3 regions of the Pseudarthrobacter sp. NKDBFgelt genome follow, and region 2 is predicted to be linked to each of the others. Evidence: riboswitches for the same ligand, from Rfam matches in the RefSeq annotation. Region 2 holds a riboswitch; each other region holds the start of a gene.
The links. A riboswitch is a leader RNA that binds a small molecule or an ion and turns the genes downstream of it on or off. The one in region 2 is predicted to bind thiamine pyrophosphate.

Region 1 (8,930 bases), on a different contig from region 2:
CGTGGCTGCGATCAGGGTTTCGACGTCGGGCAGGAAGCCGAGGTCAAGCATTTCGTCAGCCTCGTCCAGGATGACGACCTTGACGTTTTTCAGGCTCAGGTGCTTCTGCTTGTAGAGGTCGATGAGGCGCCCGGGGGTTCCCACCACAACCTCCACGCCATTCTTCAGGGCTTCCACCTGGGGCTCGTAGGCCCGGCCGCCGTAGATGGTGGCGATGCGTGCGTTCCTCTTGCGGGAGGCCGTCTGCAGGTCGTTGGCCACCTGCACCGCCAGTTCACGGGTGGGGACGATGACCAGGGCCTGCGGCGCGCCGGGAACAGCGAGCTTTTCGTAGCCGGCGTCGTCCCGGCCCACCACCCGCTGCAGGGCGGGAATGCCGAAGCCCAGGGTCTTGCCGGTGCCGGTCTTCGCCTGGCCGATGATGTCGTGGCCGGAGAGGGCCACCGGCAGGGTCATGGCCTGGATGGGGAAGGGATGGGTGATTCCGGCGTCCGCCAGGGATTCCACGATGTCGGCGCGGACGTTGAAGTCCGCGAAGGACTTCTCCTCAATCTCATGCGGCTTCTCGTCGGAGATGATGGTCTCTTCCGGCTCGATCGTTTCGGTGCCGGAGTCGTCCGTCAGAAGCTGGTGGGTATGCAATTCACTCACGTGGAGTTTCCTTATTCATTTGGGCATTGGCGCTGCCTGCTCAACGGGCCGGCCCAAGGCCGTTCCGGAGCACGCTCAGGCGCGCAAGCAATTCCAGTGGAAGCCGATCGCGGGCTATCTAAAATGCTGGCACTGGTGACCAGCGGGTGTATCTCAAGATCGCGTAGGGGCGGGCTTGTTGGTTTCAAATCAAGGAAATCAACGACCGGGCATCCATTTCTACCTCTTCAGTCTAGCCGCACGGAAACGGAAACCCGGCTTTGGCCCGGTGTGCCTGCCAACCCGCAGGAGAAACCGCCCCTCTCAGGACAGGGAGGGGACCAGCTCGAAATGCACTTCCCGGGTGGCAATGTCAGAGGACACGAGGCGCACCCGGACCTTGGTTCCGGCCACCAGTTCGCCGGCACAACGGGCCGTGACGGCAGGCTCTGCAATCTGGATGATGCCGGAGCCGCCGTTGCCGTTGCCGTTGCGGCCGTTGCCGTTCTTTCCGTTGCCGCCGTTCCCGTTTTCCTTCTGGGGCTTGGACCCGGAGATCACGATCGCGTCGAACTCCTGTCCGATGTGGTTCACCAGGAGCGCAGCCTCCACTGTGTCCAGGGCCAAGCGTTCCATCCGGGACGCCAACTGGTCCGAGCCGGCCATGATCTCGGGAAGCGACGGCAGCGCCTCACGGACCCAGCCGGGCACCTCGCCGCCGTTGCACAGGGCCTCGCAGGTCACCAGGACAAAGCGGTCCACCAGGCGGCGCAGCGGTGCGGTGGTGTGGGCGTAGGCGGCCCCGATGGCGGACTGCACAGCGTCCTCAGGGACCGTGCCGTCGAACGCCGTATACGCCGCACCCCGGAAGAGCATTCCCGCCGAATGCATAATGGCCAGCTGGCGGGGATCGGTGGGGTCCAGGCTGCGGAGGTATTCGCCGTAGCTGACCTCACCGTCCCAGGGCTTCCCAAGTGCCTCCGTCTGGAGCCGGAAATGGTGCAGGGAACGCTCGTCCGGTGAGGGCATGGTGCGGAGGATGCCCACTTTGCCGGCCAGCATGAGCTGCGCCGCCGCCATTCCCGTCATGAGCGAGATCTGGGCGTTCCAGTCCTCCACGGGAAGCTGCGGGGCCGCGGCAATCCGGTAGCCGCCGTCGGGAAGCTGGACAATTTCCTGGTCCGGCATGTTCAGGCTGGCACCCTCCCTGGCACGCTCCAGCTCCACGCGCTTGAGCCCCACCTCTTTGAGGAGGACCAGGACGTCTGAAGGGCTGCCGCCGTCCAGTTCCGCCTGGGCGCCCTTGTAGCTGAGCTTGGCGCGGCTGCGCATCCGGGCCCGCCTGACCGTCACGGTTGTGACCTCGGCGCGGGCATCAAGGCGGAAGTCCCACACAAACGCGGAACAGTCCTGCCCCGGCAGGAGGCTTCCGGCGCCCTCGCTGATGACCTCCGGGTGCAGCGGAATGCGGCCGTCCGGGGTGTAGAAGGTCTGGCCGCGGCGCCGCGTCTCGGCATCCAGCGGACCGCCGGGAGCCACGAATGAGGGCACGTCGGCAATGGCGTAGAGCACGCGGTAGCTGCTGCCGTCCCGTTCAATGTGGAGCGCCTGGTCAAGGTCCGTGGACGACGCCGGATCGATGGTGATGAAGTCGATGCCCGTCAGGTCATGGGACGGCAGCCGCAGTGCCGACACCGCGGCCTCGGCGTCCTCCACTGCATCTTCCGGGTAGTCGCCCGGCAGCTCAAGCTCCGTCCGCAGGGCGCTGAGGGCAGCCTCGAGGGCGTTGGTGTGCTCGTGGACACTGGGGGCCAGCCGATGATGTGACACGAAAATCAGCGTAGCCCGAATTCCGCGAATAGTGCAGGGAACCGCCCGCGGGATGCGCCGCAGATCCGGCGCCGCGTTACGGGCGGGCGGCGTCCAGCGCGTCGAGCAGCGATGCGGCTGCGGCTGCCGGGTCATCGGCTTCCGTAATGGCCCGGACCACCACGATCCTGCTGGCCCCGGCTTCCACCACCTGTTTCACGTTGCCGTGGTCAATCCCGCCGATCGCGAACCAGGGCACGCCGCCGTCGGACTGTCCCTGCCCCTGCGCCGCTGCTGCCGCGGCCGCATACTTCACCAGGTCCAGCCCGACGGCGGCGCGGCCGGGCTTGGTGGGTGTTGCCCACAGCGGCCCCACGCAGAAGTAGTCGAGCGCCGCCGGGCCGGCGGCCGCGGCCAGGGCGGCATCCACCTGTTCAGGGCTGTGGCTGGACAGGCCGATGGCGGCGTTCCCGTTCAGCAGCGTCCGGGCTGCCTCAAGGGGAAGGTCTTTCTGCCCGATGTGGAACACCGGCGCTCCGGACAGCACGGCAATGTCGGCGCGGTCGTTTACTGCCCACAGCCTGCCGTGGCGGACCGCCGCCTCCTTCAGGATGGCCAGAAGTTCCAGCTCCTCGGCTGCCTCTATGGACTTGTCCCGGAGCTGGATGATGTCCACGCCGCCCGCGAACGCGGCATCCACGAACTGCTCGAAGTCGCCCCTGCTGCGGCGCGCGTCCGTGCAGAGGTACAGGCGCGCATCGTGCAGCCCGGCACTCCCTTCCGCGTTGATAAAGGCGTCGGTACCGGACGGACGGGAAGCGGCGGCAGGGGGGTGGGACACATTCATGGGAGCCAGCCTAATTCCTTTACACTGGGCTCGTACTGCGGGAGCCGCGGCAGCTGTCACAAAGCGCCGGGCTGAGAGGGCGTCAGAGCCGACCGCTTGACCTGATCCGGTTAATACCGGCGTAGGGAAGGAGACAATCGATGCCTGATGTGCATGGCGTAACCGGCACCCCTTCTTTCGGCTCAACAATCAGAGCCGATGTGGCGGTGATCGGCGGAGGAGCCATAGGCCACGGCATCGCCTGGGAAGCGAGGCGTTCGGGCCGTTCAGTGGTGGTGATCGACGATGCCCCCGGCTCCGGAGCCAGCCGGGCGGCCGCAGGGATGCTTGCGCCGGTGAACGAACTGCATTACCAGGAGGAGGACCTCCTGGAACTCATGCTCGAAGCCTCCGTCCGCTGGCCCGGTTTCGCTGCTGACCTCGCTGCGGCCGCGGGCTCGGATCCCGGATATCTTACGACGCCGACCCTCGCCGTGGGTGCCGACGCCGCGGACCGGCAGTCGCTGCTGGACCTGCGTGCCGTCCAGCTGGCCAACGGGCTCACGGTTGAACCGCTCACCATCCGCGAGGCCCGCCGCCGGGAGCCGCTGTTAAGCCCGGGCATCGCCTGTGCGCTTGATACGCCGGCGGACCACCAAGTGGACCCCCGGCTGCTGGTGGCCTGCCTCCGCCGGGCCCTCGCCGGGGATGCCGGCGTGGCCGGAAGCGGCGTAGCCGGCGCCGCCGACGGATTCGCCGTGCCGGACAAGGCATCAGGCCTGCTCTGGCGGGACGATGCCGTAGCCGGAGTAGCCCTGGAAGGCGGAGGGACCGTACTGGCCGGGGAGACCGTGGTGGCCAACGGACTGCACGCCCCGGAACTCACCGGACTGCCGGTGGACCTTCACCTGCCGCTGCGGCCGGTCCATGGGGACATCCTGCGGCTCGCGGTACCGGTGCATCTCAGGCCCCTGGTGACCTCGACAGTCCGCGGTCTGGTGCGCGGGGTCCCCGTATATATCGTTCCGAGGCAGGACGGAACCGTGGTGATCGGGGCAACCCAGCGTGAGGACGCACTGGGCAGGGGCGCCGTCTCCAGCGCCGGTGCGGTGTCGGCAGGGGGCGTGTACCAGCTTCTCCGCGATGCCCAGGTGCTGGTGCCCGCCGTCGCTGAGCTTGAGCTGCTCGAGTGCACGGCCCGCGCCCGGCCCGGTACACCGGACAACGCCCCGCTGCTCGGAAGGGTGCCGCTACCAGAAGAACCCGCGGGCAGGCAGCCCGCCCCCGGAAGGCCCGGCGCTCAAGGGTCCCGCCACGTACGGGGGCTCATCATTGCCACCGGATTCTTCCGCCACGGCATCCTGCTCACCCCGGCTGCGGCCGCAATCTGCCGCGAACTCATGGACGGCATCGAGGACCCCCGCTGGGCCCCGTTCAACCCCGGCCGGTTTTCCGCTGCTCCCTCCCACCTGGTTGAAGCGGCTGCAACCCCACCCAACACCCAGGAGACAGCATGAACATCACCCTGAACGGAACCGGCCGCAGCGTGGCCGACGACGCTTCCATCACCGCGCTCGTCAGCGAGGTCACGGGCCGTCCACTGGCCGCGGACGGCCGGGCCACGGACGGGCGGAAGCTGGGCGTGGCCGTAGCCCGCAACGCCCAGGTGGTGCCCCGCAGTCTGTGGTCCGCCACGGCGCTCGCCGAAGGCGACGACGTCGAACTTGTCACGGCAGTACAGGGAGGCTGACCACCATGACCGGAACCACCATCACCAACAGCCAGCTGTCCGGCGTTCAGGACCCCCTGGTGATCGACGGCGTCCCACTGGCATCCCGGCTCATCATGGGCACCGGCGGCGCGCCCAGCCTGGACGGCCTGGGCGCCGCGCTCCTGGCGTCCGGGACTTCACTGACCACCGTGGCCATGCGCCGCTATTCGCCAAACGAGGCGGGCTCGCTCTTCCAGCTGCTGGTGGATCACGGCATCCGGGTCCTGCCCAACACCGCAGGGTGTTTTACGGCGCGGGATGCGGTCCTCACGGCTGAACTGTCCCGGGAAGCCCTGGAAACCGACTGGGTGAAGCTTGAGGTCATCGCGGATGAACACACCCTCCTGCCGGACGCCGTTGAGCTTGTGGACGCCACGGAGCAGCTGGTCAACAGGGGATTCAAGGTTTTCGCGTACACCAATGACGATCCCGTCCTGGCCCTGCGGCTCGAAAACCTCGGAGCTACCGCTGTGATGCCGCTCGGCTCGCCCATCGGGACGGGCCTGGGCATCCTCAATCCGCACAACATCGAGCTCATCGTGTCCCGGGCCTCGGTACCGGTGGTGCTGGACGCGGGCATCGGCACGGCCTCCGACGCCGCCCTCGCCATGGAACTGGGCTGCGACGCCGTGCTCCTGGCCACGGCGGTGACCCGGGCGCAGAACCCCGCCCTGATGGGGGAGGCCTTCAAGCACGCCGTCATCGCCGGTAGGCTGGCGAAAGCGGCTGGTCGCATACCCCGCCGTGAACACGCGCTGGCGTCGTCGGCAATGGAAGGCCGGGCCGAGTTCCTGTAGGGCCCGCCGTCTGCCGGGTGGCGCCCTGATGCAAGGAGCAGCAGTGGCCGGCAAAGATGCACTTCCCCCGGAACGGATCGACGAAGCCCTGGCTGAACTGCCTGACTGGCGGGCCGGCAACGGCGGGCTGGTCACCGTCTTCAAGATGCCGACGGCGGCTGCCGCACTTGAGCTGATTGCCGCCGTCGGACGCCTGGCCGAGGAACAGAACCACCACCCGGACCTTGACTGGCGTTACAACCGCGTCTTTATCCGCTACACGTCCCACGACGCCGGGGGACAGGTGACCGGCCGGGACCTCGCGGCAGCCGCAGGAGCAAGTGAAGCAGCGGCAGCTGCGGGCGCCAAGGCAGAGCCGGCGAAGTATGTGCAGGGGCAATAGCTGCCGGCACAGCGTTAGTTGCCCCCAGCAGAACAGGCGGGTCGCTGAGCGCCCGCGCCACCAGCCCCTGTGTTCCTAACGGGCAGTGGCCGCCACCCATAGGGGTGGCGGCCACTGCCGGCTGGCTTGGAGTGCGCTGCACGAGGTGCTCGGCAGGCCTCAGGCCCGAAGGATTGCAGTCAGCCGTTGGGTATCCTGACGCGCACGTGAACGGCCGAGGTAGATGGCGGCCGTCGTTGCGGACGCGGCTCCGAGCACGATCGGCAGGACCCAGGGAATCCAGGTGCGTCCCGGCAGGTATCCGAATCCGGCGGCCATCAGGATGATCCATGCCAGGGCTGCCACGGCCACGGAAACCCCGGCAGGCACGCCGGCCCCGTACTTGGCATGCCGCTTGTCGTTTGCCCAGACAATAAAGCCTGCTGCGGCGGCGGCCAGTACAACAATGGTCAGCGAAAGCATGGTCCTCCTTGGGCTACGGGTGGTTCGTCGGCAGGCCCTAGAACTGGCCGAAACCTACGCGCCGTGCCTCTTCGGCTCCGATCTCCACGTAGCCCAGGGCGTTTCCGGGAACAATGATCAGGCGTCCCTTGTCATCCTTCAGGCGGAGTTCGCTGCCCTTGGTGATGGCATCCTCAACAATCTTGGCTACCGAATCCGCATCCTCGTTTGATTCCAGGACAATTTCGCGGCCGATATTCTGAACGCCGATTTTAATTTCCACAGGGGCCTCCCAGCCATTCACGTTCGTTGGTTATGTCTTATTTGTAGTCTAGGACTCTTTGGGGAAGCGAGAGATTCCGCGCCAAGCTAAACGGTAGATGAGGTCGCTGGCTACATCGAGGTCCAGGTTGCCGTCCGTTTCAAGCCAGTAGCGGGCACTGACCTGCGCCATTCCGGCGAGCCCCCGGCCCAGGAGCTGCGCCTCGAGATGGGGGAGCTTGGTGTCCTCGGCGATGACGCGTGCGATGGCGTCGGCAAACGTCCTGTTGAAGGTTTCCAGGCGTGCGCTGACGTCCGGATCATTGACCAGGTCCGACTCAAACACCAGCCGGTGCGCCTGGTCATCGTTGGCGATGAACTGGAAGTAGGCCCGCATGACGGCCTGCACGCGCTCGTCATTGTCCGTCGTGGAGTTCAGGGCCCCCAGCATGAGGTCCGTCAGGGACGCAAGGTGGCTCTCCAGCAGGGCCAGGTACAGCTCCCGTTTTGAGGGAAAGTGCTGGTAGAGCACCGGCTTGCTGACGTGGGCCGTCTCGGCGATTTCATCCATGGCTGCACCGTGGTAACCGTTGGCCACGAAGACTTCCTGGGCTGCCATGAGGAGCTGGGCGCGCCGCTCGTCCCGGGGAAGCCTGGCTGACCGTTGGCCTGCAGGACGCGAGGGAGCTTGCGGTTCGGCGGCCGGCGGGCGGTTAGCCCGTGCTTCATGGACCACGGTTGTCCTTCTTTCGTTGCAGTTACCTCCACTTTACTGCGGGGTAATATGACCGGGCGGTATCCCGGGGCATACATTGAAGTATGGCTTCGACAATCAGCGCAAATGTTTCACCTGTGTCCCTGGATCCGCTGGTGGAACCGGCAGCCGACCTCACCGCCGCAGAGGTGGAACGCTACTCGAGGCATCTCATCATCCCCGAGATCGGCGCCCTCGGGCAGCGGCGGCTCAAGAATGCAAAGGTGCTGGTGATCGGTGCCGGCGGACTCGGGTCCCCTGCGCTCCTGTACCTTGCCGCCGCCGGCGTAGGCACGCTGGGAATCATCGACGACGACGACGTTGACCTTAGCAACCTGCAGCGCCAGGTCATTCATGGGGTGGCGGACGTTGGCCGCCCCAAGATCGAGTCGGCACGCGATGCCATCGCCGCGTTGAACCCCCTGGTGGACGTCCGGCTGCACAATATCCGCCTTGATGCCACCAACGCACTGGAACTGTTCGCGGGCTACGACCTCATCCTCGACGGCGCTGACAATTTCGCCACCCGCTACCTGGTAAATGACGCAGCGGCCATCCTGGGCAAACCCTACGTCTGGGGCTCCATCTTCCGTTTTGACGGACAGGTCAGCGTGTTCTGGGAAAAGCACGGGCCCACCTACCGGGACCTCTACCCTGAGGCGCCCCCCGCGGGCTCTGTGCCCTCCTGCGGTGAGGGCGGCGTGTTCGGCATGCTGTGCGCGGCCGTGGGGTCGCTGATGGTGACCGAAGCGGTCAAGCTGATTACCGGCGTCGGACGTTCCCTGCTGGGGCGGGTGGCGCTGTTTGATGCGCTGGGCGGAAGCTGGCGGGAGATCCGCGTATCCAAGGACCCGGCCGCGGAACCGATCACGGAGCTGACGGACTATGAGGCCTTTTGCGGGATTGCGCCGGCAGAACAGGCGGACACCGAACATTCCGTCACGGCCGCGCAGCTCGCCACCATGCTGGCCTCGCGGAAGGCAGGACTCAAGGACTTTGAACTGGTGGACGTGCGGGAACCGGGTGAGCACCATATTGTCCGCATCGACGGCGCTGTGCTGATCCCGCAGGGCAGGATCCTCGCGGGGGAGGCCTGGGAGGAGCTCCCGCAGGACCGGGACATCGTGTTCCACTGCAAGGCCGGCACGCGGTCGGCCAACGTCCTCGCCGCGGCCAGGAAAGCGGGCTACCAGCGGGTCAGCCATCTCGACGGCGGGATCCTCGCCTGGGTGCGTGAGGTGGAACCCAACAAACCCGTC
Region 2 (9,678 bases):
TAGTCAAGTTTATATCACAGATGAGCTATTGGGCGGGACATGGACTCCCCATTGGGCCGTCATAACGATTCGTTACCCGTCCCATGCGATATAACCGGGGAATCGAGGCACCTTGACCTCTCCGTGCCAACGGCGGGACACTGGATGGGGACCTCTTCGTCCAGCGGCAACGGAGGCAGCATGCGCCGCACACCAGCCAGCAAGGCGCCGCCAAGCACCACCAAGCGGGGCAGGGCGCCGTCACACCGGGTACTGCACGCCGGAAACCCACGGGCCGTGCCGGCAATGTTTGGCCTGCTTCTTGCCGCGCTGCTCCTGGTCACCGGCGCCCCCGCCTACGCCGTTCCCTCACCCGGGGAGGGGCAGCAGTCATTTCTGGGTAACGACATCTCGTGGCCGCAGTGCAACGGAGATTTTCCCTCGGAACAGGCGTTTGCCATTGTGGGCGTCAACAATGGCCTGGCCAACACCACGAACCCCTGCCTGTCCGAGCAGCTCAGGTGGGCCGAAGATTCCGCCGGCCACCCCGGCCAGCCCACAGTCTCCCTGTACGTCAACACCGCCAATCCCGGCGCCGCCGGCTCCTGATGGCCGGAAAACGACGAGTACCCGCCCGGCAAGGATGTCCACAACCCTTACGGCCCCTGCAAGGCCGGGGACTACGGCAAGGCCTGCGCCTATATGTACGGCTTCGCCAAGGCCTACGACGACGCGTACTTCCGCGGGATCAGCAACCCGTCCTCATATTTCTGGTGGCTGGACGTTGAAACGGAGAACAGCTGGTCCCGCACCGACAAGGATGCCAACCGGACCGTCCTCGAAGGCATGACTGACTTCTTCCACAGCATCGGAGCCGAGGTGGGGATCTACTCGACCGGCCAGCAGTGGGACCGGATTGTCGGAACAGTCAGCAGCTCGAGCAACCTCTATTCGCTTGCCAGCTGGCTGGCCGGGTCCCTCAACGCCTCCGGCGCGGCGAGCGCCTGCTCCAGCGAGCCGCTGACCGGCGGCGGCAGGGTGGTGCTGGCCCAGTTCGTGTCCAGGGGTTTCGACTACAACTATGCCTGCCCCTAGGCCGGCCCAGGTATCAGCTTCCCAGCCACACCATGTTCCATGTCCCAAGGGACACTGCTGCAACCACCGCTGTTCCCGCCATCACTACGCCCCCGGCAAGCACCCAGGCATCCAGCGCGCTGAAGGTGGATTCGCGCGCCCACGTCCGGAGTCCGCCGCCGAAACCACGCGCCTCCATGGTCACTGCCAGCCGTGACGCCCGGCGGATTGCCTGCACCAGGAGCCCGAAGCTCTGCCCCAGCGTCGCCTTCAACCGCTGAACGGCACTGCCGCGCGAACCCACGCCCCGGGCCCGGCGCGCCATGCCGATGGTCTGCCACTCTTCCGCCATCAGGCCCACCAGCCTCATGGCGGCAAGGGTCCCCAGCACAAAGCGGTGCGGCAGGCGGGCCTTCTGCGCCAGGGCATCGGCCAGGTCCGTGGGGTCGGTGCAGCTCATCAGCAGCACCGCCGGAAGGGCGATGGCCAGCCCGCGCAGCATGAAGCCGATCCCCAGTTCCAGCGAGCCTTCGCTCATGGTCCAGATGCCGACGTCGATCAGCGTCCTTCCGCTGTCCGGAGCCAGGATTGAGGTACTCCAGCCCCCCACCGCCGCCGCGAGGATCAGCGGCCAGCCGCGCTGCCACAGCAGCGTCAGCGTCAGGCCTGCGAGCGGGAACAGCAGGAATTCGAAGGCCAGCGCCACTGACGCGGAAACCCAGTCGATCGAAAGCGCCAGCACTGCCGTGATGAGGAAGACGGCGGCGAACTTGCTCAGGGGATTGGCGCGGGTCAGCAGGGCCTGGTTGCCCCGCAGGTTCAGTTCCTGCCTCATGGCGCCACCGGTTCGGCGGCAGCCATCCGCAGCTCGGTTCCACCCAGCGCGGCGGTGAACTCGGCGTCGTGCGTCACGGACACCAAGGCGGTGCCGCCATCCAGGAGCTCGGACAGGAACGAGGCCAGCTCCGCCCAGGTGTTGGCGTCCTGGCCGAACGTCGGCTCGTCCAGCACGAGCACGCGGGGATGTGCCGCCAGGACCGTGGCCACGGAGAGGCGCCGCTTCTCGCCGCCGGACAGCGTATAGGGGTTCGCGTCCACGAGGTGGGTCAGCCGCAACCGCTCCAGCAGCTCGTCCACGCGCTCCTCACCGTGCCCCAGGTGCCGCGGACCGAACAGGAGTTCGTCCAGCACCTTCCCGGTGACGAACTGGTGCTCAGGCTCCTGGAACACGGTGCCGATCCGCTCGATGAGCTGCTCGGCTTTCCACTTATAAGGGTCTATCCCGGCGCCGCGGCTGAGGTCCAGGGTGGCCGACACCTTTCCAGCCACCGGCTCCAGGAGTCCCGCGAGGGTCAGCGCAAACGTTGACTTGCCCGCCCCGTTGGGGCCCGTGATGGCCAGCGCCTGCCCTGCCCGGACCTGCGCGGAAATATCGTGTTGGACGGGCACCGTGGGGACCTTCCGAAAGCCGCTGCGGCGCGGACGTTCCCGGGAAACCGCAAGGTGTTCGGCCGCCAGCAGGAGATCGCCGGAGCCTGCAGCCGGGTTGCCCGACCTTGCACGTGTCTCAGGAACATACCCGGGCACCCACACACCGGCCGCCGCCAGCATGGTCCGCGCGTCCGCGAGCACCTGGTCCGGAGGACCGTCAAGCAGCACGGCATCATCGGTGGCGCTGCCCGGCTGCAGCACCACGATCCGGTCCACCAGGTCCTTCCACACGGACACCCGGTGCTCCACCACAACCAGCGTGGCACCGGTTTTGTCCAGGCAGCGGCCCACGGCGTCGCGGACTTCCAGCACACCGGCAGGGTCCAGGTTCGCCGTGGGCTCGTCGAGCAGGATCAGGCCGGGCCGCATGGCGAGGATTCCTGCCAGCGCCAGGCGCTGTTTTTGCCCGCCGGACAGGGCCGACGTCGGGTGGTCCAGCGGCAGGTGGGAAAGTCCGACGTCGTCCAGCGCCTCGTGCACGCGGGCCCAGATGGCGTCGCGGGGCACGGCGAGGTTCTCGGCGCCGAAGGCGACGTCGTCGCCGACGCGGGAGAGGACCACCTGCGTCTCCGGGTCCTGCTGCATCAGCCCGGCCCGGCCGCGCTGCTCACGGGGCACGGCGCCGTCAACCAGCAGCGAGCCCGTCTCGTCGGACTCGCTGGCGTCGCCGCCGTCGTCGTCTATGTCCCCCAGTACCCCGGCCAGGGCATGCAGGAGCGTGGACTTGCCGGCGCCGGAGGGCCCCAGGAGGAGGACCCGCTCCCCCGGGCGGATCTCCAGGTCGAGGCCACGGACGGCCGGCTTGGCGCGCCCCGCATGCCTCCAGCCCCAGCCACTGGCTGTGACGGAGGCCGGACGCACCGCCACGGATTCCTCGTGCCGCGAAGGGGCGCCCATCAGGAGAAGACGGGCTCCGTTGCCGCCTTGCGTGATGCAAAGGAGCTCAGGACCCCGGTCCTGGCCAGGCCGCGGGTGGCAATCCAGGACAGTGCCCCGGCGATGATGGCGCCGGAGATGGCGGTGAAGATGATGTAGGCCAGCTTGTCGCCGGCGGCGTAGGCGATGTTCCAGCCCCACGGCGCGAAGGAGTCGTTCAGGCCGCAGAAAAGGCCGGCGGCGGCGCCGGCAAGCAGTGCCACGGGCAGGTTGAACTTCCGGTACACGAAGATGGCGAAGATGATCTCGGCACCCAGGCCCTGGACGAATCCGGAGAACAGTACGGACGCCCCATACTGGGAGCCCATAAACAGTTCACCCGTGGCGGCCACCGTCTCGCAGAAGAGCGCGGCGCCTGGCTTGCGGATGATGAGCATGCCCAGGACGGCCGGGATCATCCAGCCGCCGGCGATCAGGCCGGTCAGGGGCGGGTAGACGGCGTTCATGGGTCCGGAGACTGCGGCGGCCCCCTGGGACCAGGCCCAGAAAATGACGCCGCCGGCGACGGCGATGAGGGCCGCCACCACGATGTCCACGACGCGCCAGGACTTGCCGGCGGGCTTCTTGACTGCTGTTGTAGCCATGTGGTCCTCCTGAGGAACAGGAGGGGAAAGTGGACGCGGCTACCGGCACTGCTGCCGCTGCGCGCACTTCGAGAACTCGACTCCCTTGCGCCGGTACTAACCGGATCAGGTTCGAGGGTCTGCGGCTGTCCGCACTCTCAGCGCCCACCTGCGGTCCCTGGCATGGCCAGTGATGCCGACGGCGGCGCTCCCCTGTCGTTGAATGATTCTGTTTGGTGAAATATCCGCCCTGTTGGGCGTGGTCCAGTTTACCGCAGGGAGGGGTAGATTGTGGGCCATGACTGCGAATCCACCAGATGTGACCGGGTATGATCCGGATTCCCGCGATGCCCAGCCGGCGGGATCCCTGGAGGCCTTGATCGCGCGGATTGAGGCGGAGGTCCGGGAACTCCAATTTCCCGGTTTCTCCCTGGACGACTCCCTGAACCTGGGGCTGCTCCTGGTGGAGCTGGGCAAGGAGCGCGGGCTTCCCATCGCCATCGACATCACCAAGGGCGAGCAGGTCCTCTTCCACGTTGCCTTGCCGGGGGCAACACCGGACAACGGGCACTGGATCCGGGCCAAGAAGCGGACCGCCGCCCGTTACGAGGTTCCTTCCCTGCTGGTGGGGCTGCGCGCCCGGCTCAGCGGCGGACGTATTGAAGACAATGCCTGGTTCGACCAGGCGCTCTACGCCGCGCACGGCGGTTCCTTCCCCGTGTACGTCACCGGGGTGGGCGCCGTAGCAACCGTCACCGTGTCCGGATTGCCGCAGGTGCAGGACCATGACCTGGTGGTCGAGGCTCTCCGCGATATCCTCCGGCCGGCCGGCGCGGAGTGACGCCCTGAAAGCCTGGGACGAGATGATTTTCATCGGCCCGGACCACCCCTACTATTCCCTGCTGGCGGAACTGGTGTCCGCCGTCGGGAAGTCCTGGCAGCAACGCTACGACCACGGCCGCCGCGGAAGTCCGGACACAAACCCCTACTCGTGGGCCGGCCCGGAAGGCTAGTGACCGGCGCTCAACGCCGGCAGAATACAAAGCCTGCTTAGCAATTATTTAGTAATCATGCTTACTATGTTGTCTCCAGGGTTTGAGGAGTACAGCACATGGCAGCCAGCATCCGCCGGGCAGGCGCCCGAACAGGCCTGCAGAAGGCGGCGCTCGCAACGGGCGCCGTGTTCTGCCTGGCCGGCATCCTGGGATTCATTCCCGGCATCACCTCACACTCTGACGCGCTCCACCTGGCCGGGCACGCCTCAGGAGCGCTGCTGCTCGGGATCTTCCAGGTGTCCGTCCTCCACAACTCCGTGCACCTGCTCTTTGGACTTGCCGGCGTCCTGATGTCTCGCTCGCACCCGCAGGCACGGAACTTCCTCATCTACGGCGGTGTCATCTACCTGGTCCTCTGGCTGTACGGCCTCCTGGTCGGAGACACCACCCCGGCGAACTTCCTCCCCGCAAACGATGCCGACAACTGGCTCCACCTGGTCCTTGGCCTGGCCATGATTGCCCTGGCCATCATGCTCGCCCGTGGACCAGCCCCGGCCGCTGCCGGAGACGGCTCCGGCGCCGTCACCTCCAGCACCGCCACGTCTTCAGCGCCCGGCACCCGCGGCCGTTGACCACCATCTTCCGGCCGGGCCCCCAGCGCAGGGGGCACGGACCCGGCACACGCCAGACCTGAAGGAGCACCATGAAAATCCCAGCAGCACGGGGTCCCGTCAGCACCGCCTTATTCAACGCCCTCAAGGAACTGCCGGGCATGGACGGGGCCGCCCATGAGGCCCTGCACCGGACGGTGGCCGGCCATCTTCCCGAGACCCTGGACATCATTGGCGACGACGACCTCCAGCTGACGCTCTTCTGCCTCTACGAGCTCCACTACTCGGGCCTTGAGGGCGTGCGTGACGAGTGGGAGTGGGCCCCGGAACTGATCCGGGTGCGCCAGCTGCTGGAAAAACCGTTCGAAGCCGCGCTCCGGGAGGCTGCCGCGGCCGCCGCCGGTGACCTGGACCTTCCCGCCGGACCCGGTGTCACCAGCGACGCAGTGGCAGACATCCTGTTCGGCCTGGCTGCACGCGACACCGGCCCCAGCCTCTCCCGGTATGTGGCCCGGAAGGCCAGCCTGGGCCAGCTCAAGGAATTCCTGATCCACAAGTCCATCTACCAGCTGAAGGAAGCCGACCCGCACACCTTCGCCATCCCGCGGCTCTCCGGCAGGCCGAAAGCGGCACTGGTGGAAATCCAGGCGGACGAGTACGGCGGCGGACGGCCCGAGCGGATGCACAGCGCCCTTTTTGCCCGCACCATGCGGGGCCTGGGAATGGAGGACGGGTACGGGGCATACGTGGACGCCGTCCCCGCGGTCTCCCTCGCTGCTGTGAACCTGATGTCCCTGTTCGGCCTGAACCGCCGGCTGCGGGGCGCCATCACGGGGCATCTGGCCATCTATGAGATGACGTCCTCCCAGCCCAACCGCCTGTACGGCAGGGGCTTCCGACGGCATGGATTCGATACGGACGTCACCCACTACTTCGACGAGCATGTGGAGGCCGACGCCGTCCACGAGCAGATTGCCGGCCGGGACCTTGCGGGCGGGCTGGTTGAGGCCGAACCCCACCTGCTGGCGGACGTCCTGTTCGGAGCCACCGCGGTCATGGCCGTGGACGGCAGGCTGTCCGCGCACATCATGCAGTCCTGGGAAAATGGCGGGACCTCGCTGAGGCAGGCCTTGCCTGCTGCGGCCTGAGCACCAGGGCATGAACTCTACTGACGGGCTCCACGCAGGCATCAACAACGACTTCCACCAAATTTCCCAGCGATCCGCAGGAGCAGAGATGAACCAGGAACCCACCGAGAGCTCCATTGTGGTTTGCCCCGACGGGCCCCTTATTGTGCGCGGCGACTTTGAGCTCGTCACGCCGTCCGGCGAACCGGTTCCCCGTGACCGCAAAACCGTGGCGCTGTGCCGGTGCGGCGCCTCAGCCATCAAGCCCTATTGCGACGGCACCCACAAGATGATCAAGTTCCGCACCGAACCCCCGTCAGACTGAACAAGCGACGCGGCACGCTGGGCAAGGGACCCGGCAAACGCCAGATAGGCTAGGAACAGCCCGTTTTCCGCCCGCAAGGAGTACTAAGGAATGAACCTTTTCATCAAGCTGCTCGGCACCGGCGTGAGCCTCGGCGCCGGCTTCGTCGGCACCAAGCTGGTCAACACCATCTGGGAAAAGTCCACCGGGCGTAAGCCGCCTACCGGCAAGGACGAGGACGTCCCCACGAGCCTGCAGTCCGCGCTGACGTTCGCGCTGATCTCGGCCTCTGTCAGCACCATCATCCAGGTCCTGGCCAACCGCGGCACCCAGCGGGCCATCACCCGGTTCGCCAAGAGCCAGGACATCGTCTAGCACGCAGTCCAGCCCCAATAGCCCCGCCCAACCGGGATGTTTTGCACCGCTCCCGGCTCCCGAGCAACCAGCACTCAGCCGTCGCCGGAACCGTCCTCACGGGCGGCTTTGGCGGCGGCTTTTTGCACCACGGCCTCCAGCTCGTCCGAGGTGAGGAGTTCGCGGTGCAGGTGCTTGGTGCGGTAGCCCGCACGCCCCACCATGTGCGCAGAGACCGGTACGGTGAGCAGCTGGAAGATCCAGGCCACCAGCAGCACGGGCCACACCCACCAGGTGCGCATCTGCAGTCCGATGGATGCCAGGAGCAGGAACAGGCCCAGCACCTGGGGTTTGGTGGCGGCATGCATGCGGCTCAGGAGGTCGGGGAACCGCAGCAGGCCGATGGCCGCCCCCAGGGACATGGTGGCCCCAACAATCATGAACACCGCGGACAGCACGTCCACCCAGGCATCCAGGCCAGTGGAATCAGGACTCATTGGGCTGCTCCCTCCGGTCTGCCACAAACCTTGCCACCGTCACGGACCCGATGAAGCCGATGATCGAGATGGCCACCACCAGCATCAGGTTGTTCAGGTGCCGGTTGACGGCCATGTCCACGCACAGGGCCCCACCCAGGATGGCCAGCAGGACATCCGTGGCCAGCACCCGGTCCAGCAGCGACGGGCCGCGGGAAATCCTGATGATGGCGCCGACGGCTGCGAGCGAGAAAATCACGGCGGTCACTGCCAGGACAACCTGCATCATGCGGCCGCCTCCGTTCGCAAAATCTCAAGCTCATCCCTGGTACCCATGATCCTGATCAGCCCCGCTTCGATGGACAGCACCTCGTTCTTCAGGTTTTCGACTTCCTGCGGGGAGCTGATGTTCAGCGCGTGCAGGTAGAGCGTTGATGTTGACCGGTCCACCTCGACCACCAGCGATCCGGGAATCAGTGAAATCACGTGGCCCGTGGCTGTGACCAGGAGGTCCTGGTGGCTGCGCAGGGTCACCGCCACAACGGCATTCTTCACCCTGGGACCCCGCCACACGGCAAGGAACAGGAGCTGCATACTGGCCATCACCACCTTGGCCAGGAACATCAGCGCAAACGGAATGGCATGCAGGATGTTGAAGCGTCCGCTGAGCTCCACCGGCGGAAGGTAGAACAGGCGTGCCACTGCTACTGACAACAGGGCCCCGAACAGGAGGTTGCCCGGGCTGAAGTCCTGCCACAGGGCCCCCCAGACAATGACCAGCCACACCAGGAGCGGAAGCTCCTGGCGCAGCGAAATGCGCCGGCGGCTCATTTCCCTCCCCCTGCGGTAAGGACCAGTGGGACGTCGGTGTCCTCGCCCAGGACTGCCTGGATGTAGGAGGACCTGTCGAGCATGTCGTGCGCGGCCTGGTCAGAGACCATGAACAGCGGCCCCGCGAACACAGTCAGCCCGACGCCCAGGACCACCAGCCCGATGGTGGAGCCCACCATGGTGCGCGGCAGCAGGGTGACGGTGTTCGGTTTGGCTCCCGGCCCGGTGACGCGGGCGGCAGGCGTGGCCAGCAGCACGGGATCCGGGTGTTCGGCGTCGGAAGGCCTGCGCCAGAACGCGCGGTTCCACACCCTGGCTACGGCAAGCAGGGTCAGCAGGCTGGTCAGCACTCCGCCGATCACCAGCACGTATGCCAGCGGTGTTCCCAGTTCAACGCCGGCCTGCATGAGCCCCACCTTCCCCAGGAATCCGGAGAATGGCGGGATCCCGGCCAGGTTCATGGCGGGCACGAAGAAGAGCAGTGCCAGCAGCGGGGACAGCTTGGCGAGGCCGCCCAGCCGGTCCACGGAGGAGCTGCCGCCCCGGCGTTCGATCAGCCCTGTGACCAGGAAGAGGGAGGTCTGGATGGTGATGTGGTGCACCACGTAGAAGACGGCGGCACCGAGCCCCGCCACGGAGGACATGGCCAGGCCGAAAACCATGTAGCCGATGTGGCTCACCAGGGTGAACGAGAGCAGACGTTTAATGTCGCTCTGTGCCAATGCGCCAAGGATTCCCACCACCATGGTCAGTAACGCGGCAACCATCAGCGGGGTGTTCAGTGAGTCCCCGGGGAACAGCAGCGTCTCGGTGCGCACCATGGCGTACACACCCACTTTGGTGAGCAGGCCCGCGAACACGGCAGTGACCGGCGCCGGCGCCGTGGGGTAGGAGTCCGGCAGCCAGAAGGACAGCGGGAAAACGGCGGCCTTGATGC
Region 3 (9,678 bases), on a different contig from region 2:
CTGCTCCTGCCCGGCCGTTCGGATTCAGCCTAGTTCGAATTCAGCCCAGTTCGAATTCAGCCCGGACCGCATTCAGCCCCATTCGGATCCAGCACGGTCCGGAGTCATGCCCGGCAGAGCTGCGGCCGGAATTTCCCGGCAGCTCCAGGCCGCCGGAACAGGGCGCGTGCAGCGCCGGCATACCCGGTGGTCAGCGCACAGCCACCCGGATGCGGTTGCGCCACGGATCCTCGAACCGGAGTTCGGCTCCGGTGTGGTGGGCGGCAACACCGGCGACCTTGAGGCGGTCGGCGAGGGAGCCGACGTCGTCCCCGGACGGCACCTCGATGAGGACCTCGCCCAGGCCGAGGGTGTCCTTGCGCGGTCCCGCCCCGCGGCTGTTCCAGACGTTCATGGCCATGTGGTGGTGGTAGCGGCCGGCGGAAACAAACAGGGCTTGTCCGTGCCAGCCGGCGGTCTTCTCGAAGCCGAGGGTCCCCACGTAGAAGTCGCGGGCTGTCTGGACGTCGCCCACCTGGAGGTGCACGTGGCCGACGCCCGCCACGGACCCGAGCTGGCGCTCCAGGGAATCTTCCGTCAGGTGCTGCTCGAGGTACCGCTGCGGCGGGAGTGCCAGGCTGTCCATCACCACGTCAGTGCCGTTCCAGGACCAGTTGCTGCGCGGCCGGTCCCAATAGAGTTCGATGCCATTGCCCTCGGGGTCATTGAAGTAGAAGGCTTCACTGACAAGGTGGTCGGCGCTGCCGGTGAACGAGCGCGGTTCGAACCGGGCGGCGGTGGCGATGGTGGCGGCCAGGTCTGCCTGGTTCTCAAACAGCAGCGCGGTGTGGAACAGGCCGGCCTCTCCCCTGCCCGGCAGGTTCAGCCCGGGTGCGGGCGCCAGGTGCACAAGCGGCTTCTGCAGACGGCCGAGGTAGATTCCGCCGTCCTGCTCGGCAATGACCTCCAGGCCGAGGGCGCGCTGGTAGTAGTCGGTCATCACCTTCATGTTGCCTACCTTGAGCATCACGGTGCCCATGGCGAGGTCGGCAGGCAGAAGATCCTGGCTTGCGGCTTGTGCAGACATTGATAACTCCCGGTGCTGTGGGCCTTCCGGTTGGCAGCCCTTACACACTTAAAATTACTTGAAGCTTCAATTTATTCCAAGTCCCGGGCCGGATATCTTTTCAGCGGATGACCCGACCGCCCAGGACAACGTGCGCCAGGCCATGAACCGCTTCCGGTACCTTCCGCGGGTCCTCCCGGCACACGACAACGTCTGCCCGCGCCCCTTCTTCCAGGCCGTCCGCGCCCAGCCACTCCCGCGCACTCCAACACGCGGCGTCCAGGGCAGACGCCATGGGCAGTCCGGCAGCATGAAGGGCCAGGATCTCGTCGGCGATCCTGCCGTGCCTGATCACGCTGCCGGCGTCGGTCCCGGCGTAGATCCGCACGCCTGCCTCGAACGCCTCAAGCACCCGTTCCTCCCGCCGTCCCCACAGTGAGCGCATGTGGGCCGCATACCGTGGGAACTTGGGCGCCGCCTGGGCAGCAATGTCCGGAAACGTGGCGATGTTGATCAGGGTGGGCACAATGGGCACCTTCTGCTCCACGAACCGGGGCAGGTGCCGCGGCAGGAGGCCGGTGGCGTGCTCGACGCAGTCGATGCCGGCGTCCAGCACGTCGTCGAGCGTCTCTTCCGCGAAGCAGTGGGCGGTGACGCGCGCGCCTTCGTCATGGGCGGCCTGGACGGCATCGCGGACGACGGCGGCAGGGAACGACGGCGCGAGGTCGCCGGCGTCGCGGTCAATCCAGTCCCCCACGAGCTTGACCCATCCGTCGCCTTCCCTGGCCTGTTTACGGACAGCTTCCACCAGGCCCTCCGGTTCAACTTCCTCGGCGAACCCCCGCAGGTACCGGCGCGTGCGCGCAACGCGGCGTCCGGCGCGGATCAGCACCGGGACGTCTCTTCTGTCCTGCAGCCACCGCGTATCCGCCGGGGAACCTGCGTCGCGGACCAGCGTGGTGCCTGCGTCCAGGTCGGTCCGTGCCTGCTCTTCGGCGGTCGGAGCATCCACCGCCCCTCCCACGCCGAGCCCGATGTGGCAGTGGGCATCCACGAAGCCCGGCAGCACCCATCCCGCCAGGCTCCGGTCAGGGGCCTTTGCCGGCCGGCGAAACGTCAGGCGCCCGTCAACAGACCACAGTCCGCGCTGTTCACTCCCGGGTCCGGTCAGGACCTTCCCCGTGAACTCGATAATTTCTGCCATGAATCTGCCTCTTTCCCGCCCGGTCAGGCTAGCACCGGCAATGTGACAAACCCCGAAAGAAAGGCTGTGGTAGCTTTCATCTTGACCACACGGGTGCCCCTGCAGGGGCTGAGATCGGGCTGACGCAGCCTGCGACCGTCGAACCTGTCCGGGTAATGCCGGCGAAGGAAGTGAGTATTCCTTGAATACACCAAATCAGCAGCTGAACCCTGCCCGCAACAACCCGGGTGCCGCCACTGGCGTGAACCCGCCCCCGGTAACGCAATCCCTGAAATCCCATTCCCTGACCTACCTCGAGGACGCCGGGACCGGTATCCGTGTTCCCGTGACGGAAATCGCGTTGGAGCCGTCGCCCAACGGCGTGCCGAACCAGCCGTTCCGGACTTACCGGACGGCCGGCCCGGGGAGCGACCCCGTGCAGGGCCTTCCTCCTTTCCGCAAGGAATGGATCGAGGCGCGGGCAGACACGGAAGCGTACAGCGGCAGGGAGAGGAACCTGCTCGACGACGGACGCTCGGCCGTGCGCCGCGGCGCCGCCAGTGCGGAGTGGAAGGGAGCGCCTCCCGTGCCCCGCCGCGCCGTCGAGGGACGGACCGTGACCCAGATGCACTACGCACGGCAGGGCCTCATTACCCCGGAAATGCGCTTCGTGGCGCTGCGGGAGAACTGCGATGTTGAACTGGTACGGAGCGAACTCGCCGCAGGACGGGCCATCATTCCCAACAACATCAACCACCCCGAATCCGAGCCGATGATCATCGGCAAGGCCTTCCTGGTGAAGATCAACGCCAACATCGGCAACTCGGCAGTGACCAGTTCAATCGCCGAAGAAGTGGACAAGCTGCAGTGGGCAACCCGGTGGGGCGCCGACACCGTCATGGATCTTTCCACCGGCGACGACATCCACACCACCCGGGAGTGGATCATCCGCAATTCGCCTGTCCCGATCGGCACCGTCCCCATCTACCAGGCCCTGGAGAAGGTCAACGGCGAAGCCAACGCCCTGACCTGGGAGATCTTCCGTGACACCGTCATCGAACAGTGCGAGCAGGGGGTGGACTACATGACCATCCACGCCGGCGTGCTGCTTCGCTACGTTCCCCTGACCGCCAACCGCGTCACGGGCATCGTGTCCCGGGGCGGGTCCATCATGGCCGGGTGGTGCCTGGCGCACCACCGGGAGAACTTCCTCTACACGCACTTCGATGAGCTCTGCAAAATTTTCGCCCGGTACGACGTCGCGTTTTCCCTGGGTGACGGCCTGCGGCCGGGGGCGACGGCGGATGCCAACGATGCCGCGCAGTTTGCCGAACTGGACACGCTCGCCGAGCTCACGCAGCGTGCCTGGGAGCACGACGTCCAGGTGATGGTGGAGGGTCCTGGACACGTTCCGTTCCACCTGGTCAGGGAGAACGTGGAACGGCAGCAGGAGCTGTGCAAGGGCGCGCCGTTCTACACGCTGGGCCCGCTGGTGACCGACGTGGCCCCGGGCTACGACCACATCACCTCCGCCATTGGAGCCACGGAAATTGCCCGCTATGGCACGGCAATGCTGTGCTACGTCACGCCCAAGGAACACCTGGGGCTGCCCAACAAGGACGACGTCAAGACAGGGGTGATCACGTACAAGATCGCTGCGCACGCGGCAGACCTTGCCAAAGGCCACCCGGGCGCCCACGAACGTGATGACGCACTGTCCAAGGCACGCTTCGAGTTCCGGTGGCGTGACCAGTTTGCGTTGTCGCTGGACCCGGAGACGGCCGAGGCCTTCCACGACGAGACCCTCCCGGCCGAACCGGCGAAGACCGCGCATTTCTGCTCCATGTGCGGGCCCAAGTTCTGCTCCATGAGGATCAGCCAGGACATCCGGGACGAATTCGGATCCGCGGAGGCACAGGCAGCCCTTGCCGAAGCGGCAGCCGGCATGCGGGGCAAGAGCGAGGAATTCCTGGCCGCCGGCGGGAAAGTTTATTTGCCGGAGCTGAGCGTTCCGCCGGGCCGGTAGGAGCCTGCAGGTTCCGTCCGGCTGGTCATTGGGGGCCGGCCGGACGGGCTCCTGTGGAGGGCAGGTTCAGGCGGGATCAGGAGGCGCGCGCCTGCACGCGGCTTGAGTCGCTGATGAACGAACGGATGATGCGGTCCCCTTCCGGGGAGTCGTGGGGCCGGTGGCCGCCGGCGGCCGTGCGGTGAAGCGCCCCGGTCTCACGGAGGTAGCCGGCGATCTCCTCGTAGAGCGGCTCCCAGCCGCCGGTCAGGACGAGCGTCGGCACGCCGGGAACGATATGCAGCGGGGCTTCCCAGGACGGCGCCTGCAGCCGCAGCCGCCTGGCAGAACGCTTCTCCTCGGCAGTCACCGGCTGCTGCAGGTCGGTGGCATAGACCCTGCGGACGAACTCCCGCTGGAAATCCTCGTCACTGAGTTGATGCCGGACGTTGAACAGGGGCTGCATCAGCCCGATGTGCGCCGCCGTGGCCGGCAGTTCAGCGGTCAGGGACAGGCAGGCCGGCTCCACCAGGGTCAGCGAGTAGACAAGGTCCGGACGTTCGACGGCGGCCATCATCGCTGCAATGGCGCCCTGCGCATGGGCCACGACGTGCCCGCCGGCGATGCCCCTGCCGTCGTCCCCAAGGGAGTCCAACAGAATGCGTGTGTCCTCCTCGAATGAGGACTCGATGGGTTCGGCAACGGGATCGAAGCCGTGCCGGCGCAGGAACAGGGCATCGTAGGACAGGGCCACACCGTGCTGGCGGGGCCAGGCCGCGGCACCGAAGCTGCCCGCGCCGTGCACGAACACTACCCTCTGCTTGAACATGACCCAACCCTATTCCACGGCCCCGGTATCCCAACCAAGTAGCGCCAAGTGTCGTTATGAACGGTCAAAACGACACCTGGCGCTACCTAGCTGGGAGAGGGGGATGGCTACTTGCCGAGGAACTTGTCGAAGCCCTTGGGCAGGTTCAGCTGGGAGGGATCGAAGTCGCCCGTTTGCTGGCCAAAAGCTGCGCCGGTGGGCAGCGCCTTGGCGGCGTTCGCCCTGCGGGCCTCGGCGTCCTTGCGCTCCTGCGCGGCTTTTGCCGGGTTTCCGGACTTGGCCTTCTTCTTGGGCGCGCTCTTGGCGTTCTTCCGGGCACCGCCGCCGGCACCCGGCAGGCCTGGCATCCCGGGCATGCCCGGCATCCCGCCCTGGGCCATCTTCTTCATCATCTTCTGGGCCTGCGCGAAGCGCTCCAGCAAGCCGTTGACCTCGGAAACGTGGACGCCGGAACCGCGGGCGATGCGGGCACGGCGGGAGCCGTTGATGATCTTGGGAGCCACGCGCTCGTGCGGGGTCATGGACCTGACGATGGCCTCCACGCGGTCGATCTCGCGCTCGTCGAACTGCTCCAGCTGCTGGCGGATGTTCTGGGCACCCGGCATCATCATGAGCATCTTCTTCATGGAGCCCATGTTGCGGATCTGCTGCATCTGGGCCAGGAAGTCGTCAAGGGTGAAGTCCTCCTGGTCGGCGAACTTCTTCGCCATCCGGGCGGCTTCGTCCTTGTCCCAGGACTTCTCGGCCTGCTCGATCAGGGTCAGGACGTCACCCATGTCCAGGATGCGCGAGGCCATCCGGTCCGGGTGGAAAAGCTCAAAGTCGTCCAGGCCCTCGCCGGTGGACGCAAACATCACCGGCTTGCCCGTGACGGACGCGACGGAAAGGGCGGCACCGCCGCGGGCGTCGCCGTCGAGCTTGGACAGCACGATGCCGGTGAAATTGACGCCTTCGTCGAAAGCGAGCGCCGTGTTCACGGCGTCCTGGCCGATCATCGAGTCGATGACAAACAGGACCTCGTTGGGCACGATGGCGCGGCGGATCTGCCGCGCCTGCTCCATCATGTCGGCGTCGACGCCCAGCCGGCCAGCGGTGTCTACGATGACGACGTCGTGGAGTTTCTGGCGTGCTTCCTCCACACCGGCGCGGGCAACCTCAACCGGGTCCCCGGCAGGGTGTTCGAGCTCGGTGTAGGTGGCACCGGGGTGCGGTGCGAAGACCGGCACCTTGGCGCGCTGGCCCACGATCTGCAGCTGCGTCACGGCGTTGGGGCGCTGGAGGTCACAGGCTACGAGCATCGGGCTGTGGCCCTGTGCCTTCAGCCACTTGGACAGCTTGCCGGCGAGGGTGGTCTTGCCGGCACCCTGGAGGCCGGCCAGCATGATGACGGTGGGGCCGCTCTTGGCCAGGCGGATCCGGCGGGTTTCACCGCCGAGGATCTCCACCAGTTCCTCGTTGACGATCTTGACGATCTGCTGGCTCGGGTTCAGAGCCCCGGAAACCTCGGCGCCCAGGGCGCGTTCCCGTACCCGGCCGGTGAACTCACGGACAACTGGAACGGCAACATCGGCGTCCAAAAGGGCGCGGCGTATCTCGCGGACTGTGGCATCGACGTCGGCTTCGGTAAGCCTGCCTTTACCGCGCAGGTTCTTGAAGGTTGCTGTCAACCGGTCAGAGAGTGAATTGAACACGCGACGTGCACTTCTTTCAGTGGATGATCAGGGCAGTGGATGATCAAAGGCTGTTGATGATCGGGACTCGACTATCTAGGGTACCAAGCCGGGCCCGCAAGGTGGCATGCTGGCCAAATGACGAGCCAACCAACTGTTAAGACCCTGCTCATCCTCGGCGCCTCGGGGGACCTGACGGGCAGGCTGCTCCTGCCGGGACTGGCGCGCCTGGTGGCCAGGGGACGCGCCGCGGGCCTCCGGCTGGTGGGTGCCGGATCCGATCCCTGGACCCCCGAACAGTGGCGGGAACGGGTGCATGCGTCCTTCGAGGCAGCCGCCGGGTCCGCAGGCGCCGGGGGGAAGGAAGCACTCCAGTCCCTTGAGAAGGAAACGGTGTACCACCAGCTGGATGTCACCGCCGAGGGGGCGCTGGCGTCGCTCCTTGACACGCTGGAGGGGCCCACCGCCGTCTACTTTGCCCTGCCGCCGCGCATCAGCCAGCTTGCCTGTGAGGCCCTCCGGCCGGATCAGGTCCCGCCGGGAACGCGGCTGGTAATGGAAAAGCCCTTCGGTTCCAGTGAGGACTCGGCCCGCTCGCTCAACCAGACACTGGTCCGGCTGGTCCCCGAAGACCATGTCCACCGGGTGGACCACTTCCTGGGCAAGGCCACGGTGCTGAATATCCTGGGCCTGCGGTTCGCCAACAATTTCCTGGAACCGGTGTGGGACCGGCACCACGTGGAAAAGGTGGAAATCATCTTCGACGAGGACCTCGCGCTGGAGGGGCGGGCCCGCTACTACGACGGCGCCGGCGCACTGCGGGACATGATCCAGAGCCACCTGCTGCAGATCATGGCCCTGCTGGCCATCGAGCCTCCAGCCACCATCGGTGAACGGGACCTGCGGGATGCAATTTCCGCCGTCCTTCGGGCCAGCAGCGTTCCGGTGTCCTATGCCGATTCCACCCGCAGGGCACGCTACACAGCCGGCCGGGCAGGAGGGAAGGACGTTCCCGATTACGCACGGGAGGAAGGCGTGGACGCTGAACGCGGAACCGAGACGCTGGCCGAGATCCAGGTCAACATCGACAACTGGCGCTGGAACGGGGTCCCGTTCATTCTTCGGTCCGGCAAGGCACTGGGCGCCAAGCGCAAGGAGGCAGTGGTCACCTTCCGCCCGGTTCCCCACCTGCCCCGGGGCTTTACCGGCGTGGACTCGCCCAACAAGCTGCGCATTGGCTTTGGCCCGGACACCCTGAGGTTCGACGTCGACGTGAACGGGCCGGGGAACATCTTCAGCCTGAGCCGGGCCACCCTGGAAACCGAGCTCAGCGGCTCCGACCTCCTCCCCTACGGCGAAGTCCTGGAGGGGGTGCTGGCGGGCGACCCGCTGCTGTCCGTGCGCGGAGACACGGCGGAGGAGTGCTGGCGGATTGTGGAGCCCGTCCTGCACGCCTGGCAGCAGGACTCGGTCCCCCTGGAGGAGTACGACGCCGGCTCTGCCGGCCCCGCATCCTGGCCCACCGCGGTGCCCGGGGACTGAGCCGCAGCGGCTTGGGGCGGCGGGCACGCCGCCGATCTGCGGCGCTGCCTTAAACAACGGAAGAGCGGGCAGGAAACCCTGGAGTTTCCTGCCCGCTCTTTTTGCCGTTCACGGATGTTTCCGTGGAGTACCGCCGGCCCTAGATTGCGGCGACGCCGCGTTCACCGGTGCGGACCCTGACGGCTTCGGAGACATCCACGGTCCAGACCTTGCCGTCACCTGCCCGGCCGGTGTTGGAGCTGGCGATGATGACATCGAGGATGTCGTCCGCCTGCTCGTTTGTGGCCAGGACCTCCACGCGGATCTTTGGCAGCAGATCCACGTTGTACTCCGCTCCGCGGTAGACCTCGGTATAGCCGCGCTGCCGGCCGTAGCCGCTGGCCGCGCTGACCGTCAGACCCTGCACGCCGTAGGCCTCCAGTCCTTCCCGGATGGCTTCGAGCTTTTCCGGCCTGACGATCGCTGTAATCAGTTTCATGCCCCCACGCTTTCCTTACCTGTTGCTGATTCTGTCTTCTGCGCACCCGTTGCCGCGTCGGATGCCTGCGCGGCGTCCGCCTGGGTCTTTCCGGTGATCATGTCGTGCAGGGGCTGGAAACTTCCGCCGTGTCCCCCGACGCCGAACTCGTAGGCAGTTTCGGCGTGCAGGCTGAGGTCCACACCCACCGTCTCCTGTTCCTGCGAGACCCGGAAGCCCATGGTCTTGTGAATGGCCAGGGCGATGATCGTGGTCAGGACCGCGGAGTAGGCAATGGCGATGCCGGCTGCTGCGAGCTGCGCCCACATCTGGGTCATGCCGCCGCCGTAGAAGAGGCCGCCGCCGGCACCTTCCTCGGGAAGGGCGATGAAGCCAAGGGCCACGGTACCGATGATGCCGGAAACCAGGTGGACACCCACGACGTCGAGCGAGTCATCGAAGCCCCAGCGGAACTTCAGGCCAACTGCCAGGGCGGAGGCGACGCCTGCCACGATGCCCAGGCCAAGGGCACCGACCGGGCTGACGTTGGCGCAGGCGGGGGTAATGGCAACGAGGCCTGCAACCACGCCGGAGGCTGCACCGAGGGAGGTGGGGTGGCCGTCGCGGATGCGCTCCGTGACCAGCCAGCCGAGCATTGCTGCTGCCGGGGCGGCGAGGGTGTTGACCCAGATGAGGCCGCCCTGCTCTGCGGTGGAGGCAGCGCCGCCGTTGAAGCCGAACCAGCCAAACCACAGAATTGCAGCGCCGAGCATCACGAACGGGATGTTGTGCGGGCGGTGGTTGGGGTCCTTGCCGAAGCCCCGGCGGTTGCCGACGATGAAGACGAGGATCAGGGCTGCAACACCGGCGTTGATGTGCACCACGGTGCCGCCGGCGAAGTCGATGGCCTCGCCGAGCGCCGCGCCGACAGCGCCTTCGGTGCTGAA

Region 1: it holds a riboswitch for thiamine pyrophosphate, as region 2 does, so the genes downstream of both, ACKAE7_RS19595 (FAD-dependent oxidoreductase) here and ACKAE7_RS03185 (ECF transporter S component) in region 2, are expected to answer to the same signal.
Region 3: it holds a riboswitch for thiamine pyrophosphate, as region 2 does, so the genes downstream of both, thiC (phosphomethylpyrimidine synthase ThiC) here and ACKAE7_RS03185 (ECF transporter S component) in region 2, are expected to answer to the same signal.

The regions. Positions count from the first base shown of each region.
Region 1 is NZ_JBJURL010000113.1:815-9,744, forward strand. Features, by position in the region: partial or broken gene ACKAE7_RS19580 (DEAD/DEAH box helicase) at 1-651, opposite strand, end outside; gene ACKAE7_RS19585 (RNB domain-containing ribonuclease) at 955-2,460, opposite strand; gene thiE (thiamine phosphate synthase) at 2,537-3,286, opposite strand; TPP riboswitch at 3,314-3,431, shown strand; gene ACKAE7_RS19595 (FAD-dependent oxidoreductase) at 3,427-4,782, shown strand; gene thiS (sulfur carrier protein ThiS) at 4,779-5,015, shown strand; gene ACKAE7_RS19605 (thiazole synthase) at 5,021-5,833, shown strand; gene ACKAE7_RS19610 (4a-hydroxytetrahydrobiopterin dehydratase) at 5,877-6,215, shown strand; gene ACKAE7_RS19615 (hypothetical protein) at 6,375-6,677, opposite strand; gene ACKAE7_RS19620 (DUF3107 domain-containing protein) at 6,715-6,939, opposite strand; gene ACKAE7_RS19625 (TetR/AcrR family transcriptional regulator) at 6,988-7,653, opposite strand; gene moeB (molybdopterin-synthase adenylyltransferase MoeB) at 7,737-8,930, shown strand, end outside.
Region 2 is NZ_JBJURL010000007.1:28,085-37,762, forward strand. Features, by position in the region: gene ACKAE7_RS03160 (UDP-N-acetylglucosamine 1-carboxyvinyltransferase) at 1-1, opposite strand, end outside; gene ACKAE7_RS03165 (hypothetical protein) at 181-588, shown strand; gene ACKAE7_RS03170 (hypothetical protein) at 682-1,074, shown strand; gene ACKAE7_RS03175 (energy-coupling factor transporter transmembrane component T family protein) at 1,088-1,888, opposite strand; gene ACKAE7_RS03180 (ABC transporter ATP-binding protein) at 1,885-3,441, opposite strand; gene ACKAE7_RS03185 (ECF transporter S component) at 3,441-4,064, opposite strand; TPP riboswitch at 4,129-4,268, opposite strand; gene ACKAE7_RS03190 (heme-degrading domain-containing protein) at 4,342-4,884, shown strand; gene ACKAE7_RS03195 (hypothetical protein) at 4,907-5,056, shown strand; gene ACKAE7_RS03200 (DUF4383 domain-containing protein) at 5,155-5,670, shown strand; gene ACKAE7_RS03205 (iron-containing redox enzyme family protein) at 5,742-6,797, shown strand; gene ACKAE7_RS03210 (CDGSH iron-sulfur domain-containing protein) at 6,808-7,101, shown strand; gene ACKAE7_RS03215 (DUF4235 domain-containing protein) at 7,192-7,455, shown strand; gene mnhG (monovalent cation/H(+) antiporter subunit G) at 7,530-7,931, opposite strand; gene ACKAE7_RS03225 (monovalent cation/H+ antiporter complex subunit F) at 7,921-8,199, opposite strand; gene ACKAE7_RS03230 (Na+/H+ antiporter subunit E) at 8,196-8,741, opposite strand; gene ACKAE7_RS03235 (Na+/H+ antiporter subunit D) at 8,738-9,678, opposite strand, start outside.
Region 3 is NZ_JBJURL010000044.1:18,256-27,933, forward strand. Features, by position in the region: gene ACKAE7_RS12930 (VOC family protein) at 191-1,066, opposite strand; gene ACKAE7_RS12935 (amidohydrolase family protein) at 1,167-2,249, opposite strand; TPP riboswitch at 2,329-2,436, shown strand; gene thiC (phosphomethylpyrimidine synthase ThiC) at 2,431-4,254, shown strand; gene ACKAE7_RS12945 (alpha/beta fold hydrolase) at 4,331-5,062, opposite strand; gene ffh (signal recognition particle protein) at 5,170-6,753, opposite strand; gene ACKAE7_RS12955 (glucose-6-phosphate dehydrogenase) at 6,871-8,274, shown strand; gene ACKAE7_RS12960 (P-II family nitrogen regulator) at 8,414-8,752, opposite strand; gene ACKAE7_RS12965 (ammonium transporter) at 8,749-9,678, opposite strand, start outside.